2 regions of the Peribacillus sp. FSL E2-0159 genome follow, and region 1 is predicted to be linked to the other one. Evidence: riboswitches for the same ligand, from Rfam matches in the RefSeq annotation. Region 1 holds a riboswitch; the other holds the start of a gene.
The links. Region 1 has a riboswitch for ZMP and ZTP ahead of NYE63_RS03415 (APC family permease). Riboswitches for the same ligand answer to the same signal wherever they lie in the genome.

Region 2: it holds a riboswitch for ZMP and ZTP, as region 1 does, so the genes downstream of both, NYE63_RS22970 (phosphoglycerate dehydrogenase) here and NYE63_RS03415 (APC family permease) in region 1, are expected to answer to the same signal.

What each region holds. Positions count from the first base shown of each region.
Region 1 is NZ_CP152053.1:696,779-702,789, reverse strand. Features, by position in the region: gene NYE63_RS03435 (LysR family transcriptional regulator) at 1-15, opposite strand, end outside; gene NYE63_RS03430 (hypothetical protein) at 425-637, shown strand; gene NYE63_RS03425 (FAD-binding oxidoreductase) at 756-2,105, opposite strand; partial or broken gene NYE63_RS03420 (hypothetical protein) at 2,349-2,792, shown strand; gene NYE63_RS03415 (APC family permease) at 2,992-4,584, opposite strand; ZMP/ZTP riboswitch at 4,637-4,715, opposite strand; gene NYE63_RS03410 (amino acid permease) at 5,276-6,011, opposite strand, start outside.
Region 2 is NZ_CP152053.1:4,706,883-4,712,893, forward strand. Features, by position in the region: gene NYE63_RS22960 (hypothetical protein) at 283-444, shown strand; gene NYE63_RS22965 (hypothetical protein) at 441-608, shown strand; gene NYE63_RS22970 (phosphoglycerate dehydrogenase) at 807-2,006, opposite strand; ZMP/ZTP riboswitch at 2,145-2,223, opposite strand; gene NYE63_RS22975 (GNAT family N-acetyltransferase) at 2,676-3,191, shown strand; gene NYE63_RS22980 (VOC family protein) at 3,273-3,689, opposite strand; gene NYE63_RS22985 (hypothetical protein) at 4,344-4,922, shown strand; gene NYE63_RS22990 (PTS glucose transporter subunit IIA) at 5,063-5,554, opposite strand; gene NYE63_RS22995 (DUF1801 domain-containing protein) at 5,642-6,011, opposite strand, start outside.

The DNA of each region.
Region 1 (6,011 bases):
CTTTTGGTTGTCCAATCAGCTCATCCTCTTATAATGATTCTTTCTCCGATTTTAATCCTATAAAACCAATAAGTAAAGTGTAATTTAATTAATTGAACAACCAACAAGTCACGATGTATTTATTGCGATTTCATATAACATGATATTCAAGGAACGTAATACAATTTATGCAGATGAAAATTTAAGGATTCTAAGTAAATAAAACTAATAATTTCATTCTCTTTCTGCCTGTTTTTCACTCCTAAGGGTGTATACGAATTTGTATTGTCCATCATTTTGCATAGTTTTTTAAAATTGTTTATCCCAATGGACTTAGCCGTTTCAGTCCATCCTGTCTACGTTATATTTTTTTCTCCTTATAAAAAAGAAAAGAAGGGTCATCCTAATGGAGTAGTTCAAATAATGACATAAGGAGCGAAGCAATATGCCTCAACAACAAATTGATGTCAATCAATTAAACCAAGCAAAAGCAAACGTTACCCTTACACAAACTTTACTTAGTCAAGCCATTGAAAAATCTTCGTCGGACCCAACTTTGGCACAGGAAGCAATTAAACAAGCTGCTTCGGAAATCGCACAAGCCCAATCATATGTAAGTCAAGTATACAGTGTAGCACAAACTCAAAAAACGGAGTAAATTAAGAACAGAATGTCATATAAGCTATATGTTAAGAGGCCTATATCCTTAAGCGGAATAGGCCTTTTAGTTACTCACAGTTTATCAAACCTTATAAAATGGGAACGTCACTGTTTTCTTAAAACCAACTATTATAAGGCGGGATGCTTTGAGGGAATTTAAACGTATTAAATGGGTCATATGCAGTTTTAACTTCTCGAAGCCGTTTAAAGTTTCCTCCATAATATGCAGTTGGCCAATCTTTAATGAGTGTATCCGGCCAATTTACGTAGTCACCGGTAGTAAATGGTGACAAAGCGTGCTTCAGGTCCTTGATCCACCGAATATTTTGCCGTTCTTCTTCTGGATTGGTCCATGTAGCCTGATACTCCTGGGCGATGATGGCAGCGCGATAATAAAAAGCTGTCTCCTTTGGATCTTTAACGCCCGCCACTCCTCCCAGGGATTGGTGCCAAATGGCCGCATTTTCATTTGGAGCATTTCCCAAAAAATGTTTCATGGTCATGATTGCTTGCTGTGGAAAAGCTTTTTCAATGAAAGATCCTGACCTCTTTCGATGAGCCGGTTGATTTCCACTTGGATAATCAAAGAATCTTACGGCTTCAATGTATGGGACTTCCTTTATCATGACATTTATTGGTGAACCAGTTTTTGTCAAAGGCTTTAAAAGCTGCTTCAATCTTTGTGAAGTTCCCACAAATTCACCTTTAGCAATAATTTCGTTTACTTCCTTTGCCTTGAATTCTATTTCTGAAGTTAAGCATTCATCAGCCTGAGGCGCCCAATCCTGCCAGGCTTCAAACACCGCTTCGAAATCTTCCCACCCCCATGTGACTGAGAAAACGGATACCCTTGATACGGGGTGTACCCTGAAAGTAAGAGAAGTGATAATCCCGAAGTTTCCCCCTCCTCCACCGCAGCTTGCCCAAAATAAATCACTATTAATTTTCCTATTTGCTTTAATGAGTTTGGCGCCCTTCTTTCCACACGCCCTTACCATTTCTATTTCAAGAAGGTTGTCACAAGTCAGTCCAAAGCGCCTCGTTAACATACCTATTCCACCGCCGAGCGTAAGACCTACAAGACCAACACTGCTTTCGGTCCCTGCCGGAATCGTCGTGCCATTGTTCCATAGCTTATTATATACTCGGCCTAAATCAGCTCCGGCTTCAATTTTTGCGATCATTTTTTCACGATTGACCTTGATATTGTACATTTCACTAATATCAATAATTAGACCGCCATTCACTAATGAAAAATTTTCATAACTATGCCTTCCGCTCCTAACCCGGAAAGGTGTATGATTTTCCCGGGCCCACTTCAGTGAATTCAACACATCCTTGGAATTTTGACAAAACACAATGACCTTTGGGAATTTAGAAAAACTCAAGTTATTATTTATTCTGGCATGCTCATACTCAGCATCATTTGGTGTTACGATACGCCCGGTAAGCTTTGTTCTTTCCAAAATATAACCCCCTTTCTCCGATGATGCAGAGAAGATGATATATACTATGAAAAATCTTTAGGAAAAGACACATTCTATAGGCGGGAAAGGGTTTCAAATAATATAATTCATACTTTTACTCCAATATCCGTACCTTTAAAAGTAGGATATAATTTTTTTCAATATGATAGAGCATACTTAACTCGCAAGTTTTCATGATTTACTCGTGAATTCCACCAATTTACTCGCAAAGACGAAAAAAAGACCCAAGCTCAAGCAGCATCCATTGGAATTCCATTATACAAAATTCAATATCCTTTATATGATGGAAAAGGTTTTGAAAAAGGCCTTATTGACGCCATGAATTTTTTTGGCGATCAAGGTGTTTCAAAAATTGCATTTGGAGATCTGTTTTTGGAGGATTGTATCCAATACAAAAAGAATTTAGTGGAGTCTAATAATTATGAGCTAATCCTTCCTTTAGCGGGAATCAACACGAAACAGTTAGTCCAGGAATTTATTAATTTAGGGTATAAAGCGAAAATTGTCAGCATTCGTTTAGATAAGCTCGATCCTTCTTTTTTACGACGAGATCTGGACCAAAAATTTATGGAAGATTACCAGAGGATGTTGGTCCATGTGGTGAGTTTGGTGAATATCACTCATTCGTATATAACGGAGACATTTTCTCTCATCCGATACGACTAGACTTGGGAGATGAAATGTTTGTACTTCCTGCCAATCCCTCATTCAGCGAGATTCGCTATAAACGTGTGGTAAAAGTTTAAATTTTTCATTAATATTGTCAGGTGTTCCAATTTGCGAACACTTTTTAATAAATAAAAAAACATGGTCATAAAGCAACCATGTTTTCTTTTTACTCAAATAGCTGTGTCTACACTAATAGCTATTTATTGATAAATTCTTTGTTGATTTTTTCGGCCTCAGCCATGTATTCAGTTTTAATCCCGCTCTTAACTCCCCACCAATAGAAGCCAAGTGCCAGACATGCGATGACCACCATATCCCAGCCAAATGTAAGAATATTTTTTCCGCCGAACTTCTCACTTCCAATATAAGAAATCAAAATCATACAACCTAAGTAAAGCAGCATCCAAACACCTGATAAAAATTGTTTTTTGAATCCATTCCATTTATTTTTAGCTTGATAATAAAAGTAAATAGGAAGTCCAATGGCAATGATGAAAACGACTTCTCCTGTTAATGGCCAACGCGCCCAGTATAAAGTAAGGGAGGCAAAAACAAATCCACAAGGAGCAATAATAGAAGCGCCTTTTAAGTGGAATGGACGATTAAAATGAGAAGCTGTACGTCTTAATGTTGTCAATGCAACTGGACCCATGATGTACGAAATAAGTGTAGCAACTGAAATCACTTCAGCAAGTACGCCCCATCCGCGGAATAAAAATAAAAAGATAAAACATACTCCTAAGTTTAATAACATCGCTGGACGAGGAACACCATAAAGTGGATGTAATGTACCAAAGATATTCGGTAAGTACCCATTTTTCTGCATTCCATAAAGCATACGCGAAGTTGTAGCTGTATAAGTAGCACCTGTACCAGACGGTGATACAAACGCATCTACATACAATACAATCGCTAACCAATTAAGACTAAGAGCAATTGCCAAATCAGCAAAAGGTGAATTGAAATTCAGATGACTCCATCCGTTCACGATCATAGACGGATCAACTGCACCGATAAACACAACTTGTAATATAACGTATATAAAACCTGCAATTAAAATAGACCCAATTACAGCAATAGGTATAGACTTATTCGGCGACTTCGCTTCTCCTGCCATATTAACGGGACTTTGAAATCCATTAAACGCAAACACGATACCAGAAGTAGCTACTGCTGTTAAAACGCTTGCCCAACCATATGGTGCGATCCCTTGAGAACTTGTAAAGTTTTCACCATGAAATCCAGCAAAAAATAACGATCCTGCCATTACACCTGGAACAATTAATTTAAAAATAGTAATAAATGAATTTGCCTTAGCAAAAAGGTTAACTGTCCAATAGTTGACGAAGAAATAGAACAATAGTAGTAAAGAAGCTATGAATAATCCTTTGTTCGTTAAGATATTGTTATCAACTAAAGAATGAGTCCATCTGGCCCATTCCCAAGGCCACGTACTCATATATTGTACTGAAGCAATTGCCTCAACGGTAATAGTCGAAGCGATAGATATCCAATTTGCCCACGCAGCTAAAAATCCAATAAAAGAGCCATGCGAATATTGAGGGTACTTAACCATTCCTCCAGCTTCAGGAAACATTGCCCCAAGCTCTGCGTAAGATAATGCGATAAATAAAATTACAACCATACCGATAATCCAAGAAAAAATAGCTGCTGGTCCTGCAATCTGGGCTGCTTTCCATGCGCCGAACAACCAACCTGAGCCGATAATAGAACCAATACCCGTCATAGTTAAAGCAAAAGTCCCCATCTTTCTATGCATTTTACTCATCTCTACCTACACCTCTTCCTAGGAAAATAAAAAACACTTGATCTATAAATCAAGTGTTTGCCCAGGCGCGCGGCTTATACTCTATATGCTCCCCCATGGTTCTCCATGTTGCGCCAGTTACATATAGGAAAATATCTTTTTTTTTAGTATATAGGATTATTTTAAATTTCACAATACTTGAAAAATATTTATATTTCATATATAACCTTATTTATTTTTCGTAATTTCCTATCAATATTCATTTTAATTTGAAAAAAATAGGTGAATTAAGGTCAAAAAACAAACATTCGATTTCCAGAACACATGCTACATCAATATAATCATTTTCCCTTTAACATTATACTTAAAAATCTTTAAGAGCTTATATGCGCAAAATAATCCGTTCATATTTCCAATTAAATCCAAACATTTACATAGAGGTAATGCACCAGTTAGTTAAAATTTTATTGGATCTAACAGAGGAAATCCTTGAAATCATCCATACCTTTATTGAGCATTTTTCTACAATAACTGTTCTTTTCTTCCTCAAAAAAAAGTCATGCACAAGTTGGGAAAATGCCTGAGGGAAGAAGATCTCTCTTTATCTCTCTTTGCTTTGTCCACAATTTATGCACAACTTTAATTAGTGTCTATTATATTTAAGTAAATAACTCGTATCACTCATCTTATTATTGAAATGGCATGAGGCTTCTTAACTGGAAATCTCATCATCGGATTTAACATCCAATGGTGTTCGTTTATCCATTTTCAGCATGTAATAACTTGCCACAACCAAGGCTAGGAAAACGATCCCCACAACCAAGGAAATCCTTGTACTAGGATTAATCCACATACCGACCAGCACCATCAGTAAAAAGGCAATTGTCGCATAGTTACTGTAAGGGGCCAACGGCATTTTGAACGGATGCTTCTCCATTTGAGCGGCATTCACCTTTCTGAATTTAAGCTCACTGATAAGTAAGACAAACCATGGAATCATCCCGGGCAATACACTCGCACTGTACACATAAAGGAATAATTGCGGCGGTGCAAGGTAATTCAGGATAACCCCGATACCCAATCCTAAAAGTACTGCAATCGTGCAATATGCCGGCACTCCATTTTTAGATACTTTTGCAAATATTTTCGGAGCTTGGCCATTCAATGCCAGTGTGTAAAGCATACGCCCTGCACTGAAAATCCCACTGTTGCATCCAGACATTGCTGCAGTGATTACGACGAAATTAATGATGCCTGCCGCTGCAGTGATACCTATTTTGGCAAAGGTTGAAACAAATGGACTGCCTAAGTCATCCAGTTGATCCCAAGGGAAGACGGTCACGATGACGAATATGGCACCAATGTAGAAAATTAAAATACGCCATATGATTGATTGGATCGCTTTTGTTACGGTCTTCGTTGGATCTTTCGCTTCTCCGGCTGTGATG
Region 2 (6,011 bases), 1.8 Mb from region 1:
ATTCAGGTTCGCAATAAGTTGGCTCCCATGCATCTTCTCTAGTGTTCAGCTGAACGCAATGCTTCCCTTGTTGGGGGTGCCTTCTGAATAAGGAAATGTACCTTTTTACCTATCTCACTAAGTAGATATATATATGAGATAGTGATTTTGGTAGATGAATTTTGAATCCATTAATTCAAAATGAGTACAGTTGGAATATAGATTGACAGCGTTTTCCCTGTACTTCATACTATTGTAGTAATAGAAGTGACAGAATATTTAGTAAATTAGGAGGGTGAAACTATGAAACCAGCAGTAATGACAATGGATTCACAATTATTAGCAGATGTAATTAGGGAAAATAATTGTACAAGTTTAATAAACGCAATCGCAGAAAAGGATTTTCAAGTGCCTCAAATGCTTGATGTATTAGTATTTGAGGATAAATGGGAGGATGACATATGACTAAGCTCAGAATCCTTTTAACCATTCCAATTTTGCTATATGGAATTTACATATTTGTTGCCATTCAAAACGATAAGAATATTCCACTTTATTTGCATCTTCTATTCGCAATCTACTTGATGCTGTTTGTACATTATGAAGAAAAAACGGAGGTGAAACCATGACAGATTTTTATCTTGGAGAATTTCGATATAACCCGTGCCAGGCTGAGTTCGTTGTAGACCCTAGGTTCTCGACACGTGAGTCACGTTTAATATGATCACCACAATAAGTGGCTTTTTTTGTTCAAAAATAATTAATAAATCCTAAAAAAAGCCCCAACTCCTTAAAGGAATTGAGGCTTTCACTATTTATCATCTCAATTAGATAATACGAGTTGTAACGATGCCTTCGATTTGTTTGATTTTTTCTTCCAAGCCAGGAATGATATCGCCGTTTACTTCACCGTCAATGTCGATGATCGTATATGCATATCCCCCACGGCTTCTGTTAACCATGTCAGCGATGTTCAGATTAAATCCAGATACGGCCAGTGTGATTTGCCCAACCATGTTCGGAACGTTTTCGTGGAAAGTTGCCACACGACGGTTTCCTGTATAAGGAAGGGAAGTGTTTGGGAAATTCACAGAGTTCTTGATGTTCCCTGTTTCTAAAAAGGTCTTCAACTGACGAGCTGCCATGATGGCACAGTTTTCCTCTGATTCTAGTGTAGAGGCACCAAGATGCGGAATTGGAACGACATTTTTCATTTTCAACACGTTTTCATTCGGGAAGTCAGTAATGAACTTGCCTACTTTTCCGCTTTCAAGTGCAGCTTGCATATCATCTTCATTCACTAGCTCACCGCGTGAGAAATTCAAGATATGAACGCCCGGCTTCATGATGCTGAATGTTTCTTGGTTAAACATTCCTCTTGTGTCGTCAGTTAATGGAACGTGTACTGTAATATAATCAGATTCTGCAAACAATTCTTCAATCGTCATGGCGCGCTGTACATTGCGGGACAAGTTCCAAGCTGTATCAACAGAGATGAACGGGTCAAACCCAATGACATCCATGTCCAAATCCAGGGCATCATTCGCTACAAGTGCACCGATCGCACCTAAACCGATTACGCCAAGAGTTTTCCCCTTGATTTCTTTACCAACGAATTGTTTCTTTCCTGCTTCAACAAGCTTTGGAATTTGTTCTCCTTCGCCTTCAAGCGTTTTTGTCCAAGCCACACCTGCAAAAAGGTTACGAGATGAAGCCATTAATGACGTCAGCACCATTTCTTTTACAGCGTTTGCGTTAGCACCAGGTGTATTGAAAACGACAATTCCTTGATCGGTGCATTTGTCGACCGGAATATTATTGACTCCAGCCCCTGCCCTTGCGATTGCTTTTAATTGATCGCCGAATTCCATAGTATGCATGTTAAAGCTGCGAAGAACGATCGCATCAGGGTTTTCACTGTCATTGTCGACCTTAAAATCGCCTTTATTGAATACATTCAGCCCGCTTTCGGCAATATTATTTAACGCTTTGATCGTTTTGACTTTTTCTAAAAGTAATGTGCTCATTTTGTTTGCTCCTCTTTTGATTATGATAGTTTTGAAATTTCAAAATACTGACAAGATTTTTTAAGCCCATGAAAATCTGCATACTTTAATCCTTCACTATCTGTTAATATACAGAAAGAGGCAAGGGATAAAATCCCTTACCTCTGCCCAGGCGAACGGCTACGACACTATGTGTTCCCTCACGGTTATCCGTGTTTCGCCAGTTGCACATAGTCTTTTTCATTTATTTTATTCTATCAAACTATTCAGCAATCTTCAATATCATTTTCTTTTTTTTTGCTGAAGCCACAACTTACCAGAAATATCGACGAATTCAATTGTTTTATCTCCGAAAATTGGAATATATCGACGAAATCTATAGTTTTATCTCCGATATTAGATATATATCGACGAAATCTATAGTTTTATCTCCGATATTAGATATATATCGACGATTTCTATAGTTTTATCTCCGATATTAGATATATATCGACGATTTCTATAGTTTTATCTCCGATATTAGATATATATCGACGATTTCTATAGTTTTATCTCCGAAAAAATTGGGAGTTTCATTAAACAAAGTATAGACAATAGTATCATATATAGTTAATTATTAACAATTAAGCTATTATGGATAATATTAGTAAAAATAGAGCGTATAGCAAACTTAAAAAAGGAGGAACTAATATGCTAATAAGAGAGGCAACGGTGGCTGATGCTGAAGGGATAGCGATAGTCCATGTGGATTGCTGGCGAACTACTTATAAAGATATAATGCCGAGGGATTTTTTAGACAATCTGTCATATGAGAAAAGGAAAGACCTATGGAAAAAGAATATATCTGGTGAAGGAAATTATATTTATGTTGCAGAAAATAACGAAGGAAAAATAGTAGGATTTATCAGTGGAGGGAAAAGGGAAACGAATCAAGTTGAGGATTCGGGTGATTTAACTGCGATATATATTCTCGAAAACTTTCAAAGAATGGGCTTAGGTAAGAAACTCATCACGAAGTTATTTTTAAAATTCGAAGAACTGGGATTTAAGACAATTTTCGTTGAGGTGCTTGAGGATAATAAATCTCGATACTTCTATGAGGCATTTGGGGCAGAATTGCTTAAAACCGAAAAAATCAAAATGGCTGGCGCTGAATTGAATCTATTAGTTTATTCGTGGAAAGACATTAGCCCAGTATTGTTATGAATGAACTTCAGGTAAGATCGCTAACTTAGCACTTCAAAAAAAGACACAGTCCTTCGTGAAGGATTGTGTCTTGCTTTTGATTTAATTTTGATTAAATCCGCTTTCGTCCATGTAAAATACTTCCCAGGAATGTCCGTCGATATCCAGAAAACTCCAACCGTACATGAAACCATGATCAATGGCTTCATTAAAAGGCTTTCCGCCAACATCCAGTGCCCTATTCACGATCTCATCGACTTCTTCCTTACTTTTAACGGACAGGGCGACGATGGCTTCCGTACTCGCTGCAGCATCCGGGATTTCCTTCTTGGTAAACGTTTTAAAGTAATCTTCCACCAATAACATGACATATATGGACTCGCTGATAACCATGCATGTGGCATTTTCATTGGTCATTTGCTCGTTAAACTCAAAGCCGACCTTTGTGAAAAATTCTACTGAGGCATCCAAATCTTTAACAGGTAAGTTTACAAAGATCTTTTCTGCTTGAACTCCCATCCAATTCACCCTCACTTGATTTATTTGTTCACTCACCTTCTATTCGCTGCATTTTTCTATTTTCCTGCTTGCAGCAGTCATTGCATTCAAATTGAACAGATACAACCTTAGCCACTGGGAACATCCATAATTCACCTACTTAAAAGTGAATTTCAAATATTAAACAGGATAATTCAATTTTAAAACAACCTGAGCGTTTACCTTATGAAATTTTCAAGGAGTATTTGCCTCTTCCCTTGTTGCTTCAACATTGGATGGTGGTAGCATTTGCGCATAAAAATTAGCAGACTGCCGCCCTTTTGCATTCGTATACCAGATGTTCAATTTGGGTTTCATAACTAAAACACATCTTTTCTTTTTTGAAATAATAACTTTATAATTCCATGTTTTACTAAAATTAAATAATTATTTCAAGGAGGTAAGCTTATGAAAAATAGTATTAAAACATAAAGTATCCGGAACATTTTCTTTACTGGTTTTGATTTCAGTTATTTTACCAGGATTCAGCCCAATTATTTCGTTCTCCGATAGCTAACCAAACGCTCGAAGCACCACCTATTATGCAAGTAGAGCAATCCACGTTTTACAATCGTAGCACAGGTCAAAAATAGATGGGAAACGACAATATTACCCTATGGGATAGGTGGTTCATAGATGGTTACCATTCAAACATATATATCAAAAAATAGTTATGATGTAATTGTTAATAAACATTTATTAGCTAACGGAGATTTTATCCCAATTCATCACTCAAGCGCTAAGCAACTGGGAAATCAACAGTTATTTACTTCAAGAGGAACTTCCTTATACGGCACAGTCATTATATCTTATCAAGATCAATTTCTCACGAGCTTTTATGATTGGGATGATGTTGATAGTATTTGGCTTTCAATTTTACAGGCAATGTATGATTGTTTAAATACCGGTGTTGGCAGTGGGGGCTTTTCAGAACGATCTATGGATTGGCGAATGAAAAGGCTAACGGAAAAAAATCCTGCTATATCATTTACATGGAACCATGGTTTCGCTAGCAAGGAATGGAATGATATTCCTAAGATATCCACACTAAGATTCCCTGAAAATGTGCTATTGAATCGTTTAATAGAAAAGGGAACTAAGTTCTTAAAATTTAGAAATGCTCTATATGATAGCGGTCCAAGACAAAATATTAACCAGTTAATTAACGATCTTCAATCTTTTAGTAGTGATTTGGGGTATGTGCACTTGGAATAGTTCACTGTGCTAAGTGAAGCTGAAGTCTTGCAGCTGTATGTGATGGGTTTATAGTAAAAACATCCTTGCCAGCATTCGCCAGCAAGGACTGTTTTTCTTGTTTAGAAGTTTCTAATATAGAAGGCACTTGACGTTTTATTTTACTTCAAATAAATACTCATAATCTCCGTTTCTTTAATATTTGCTTGGGTACTATTTGTTTTTTCTAGTTTTTCAACTAGCTCGCCATTCGTGATAACAATCGGAGTTACGATGCTTGGAGCTTTGGATTTTAGAAAATCGATATCAAATGTAACTAGCTTGTCTCCTGCTTTTACACTTTGCCCTTCTGCGACATGGACTTCAAATCCCTCACCTTCAAGGTTAACAGTTTCTAATCCAATATGAATCAACAATTCTATACCATGCTTTGTGCGGAGGCCTAGAGCATGTTTAGTATGAAAAACCTGGATTACTTCTGCATCGATTGGAGATACGACCAACCCCTCCTCGGGAAGAATCGCTATCCCGTCCCCCATCATTTTACCGGAAAACACCGGATCCGGAACATCTTCAATATTTATTACTTGTCCATTTATAGGAGCAACCAGTTTTTCCACACTTTCCTTTTTACTGAATAATTTTTTGAACATAATATTTCCACCCTTCTCTTTCGGTCTTGTTCCTTGCATCTCACACTGAAACGTTAAATATTTTGTGAATTCTGATAATCATTGGTATTATTTTTTCTTTTTCAATTTCTCTACTGCTTTCTTTTTGTTCTCTTCCACTCTAAATATAACAATATCGGTTATTAATTCATAAGGAATTGGCTTGTTTAGTGGAAACTGAACGGCCCCTTTTGAACATTTATATTCAGATAAAGCAGATCCAAAAGCAGAGATGGCGCTTGGAGTTGGATAGAATCCTATATGTTTTTTATAGGCAGCGAAATGTACCAGGTTTCCAAATAAAACAAAGGTAGGCATTTGATAGCTGATCTTTTCTTCTGCATCCGGCGCTGCATCCTTTATGACTTTTCTTAACGTTTTTAATATCTCCTGAACTTCTTCGGGAAATTGTATAATGTATTCATCAATTGAATGAAAT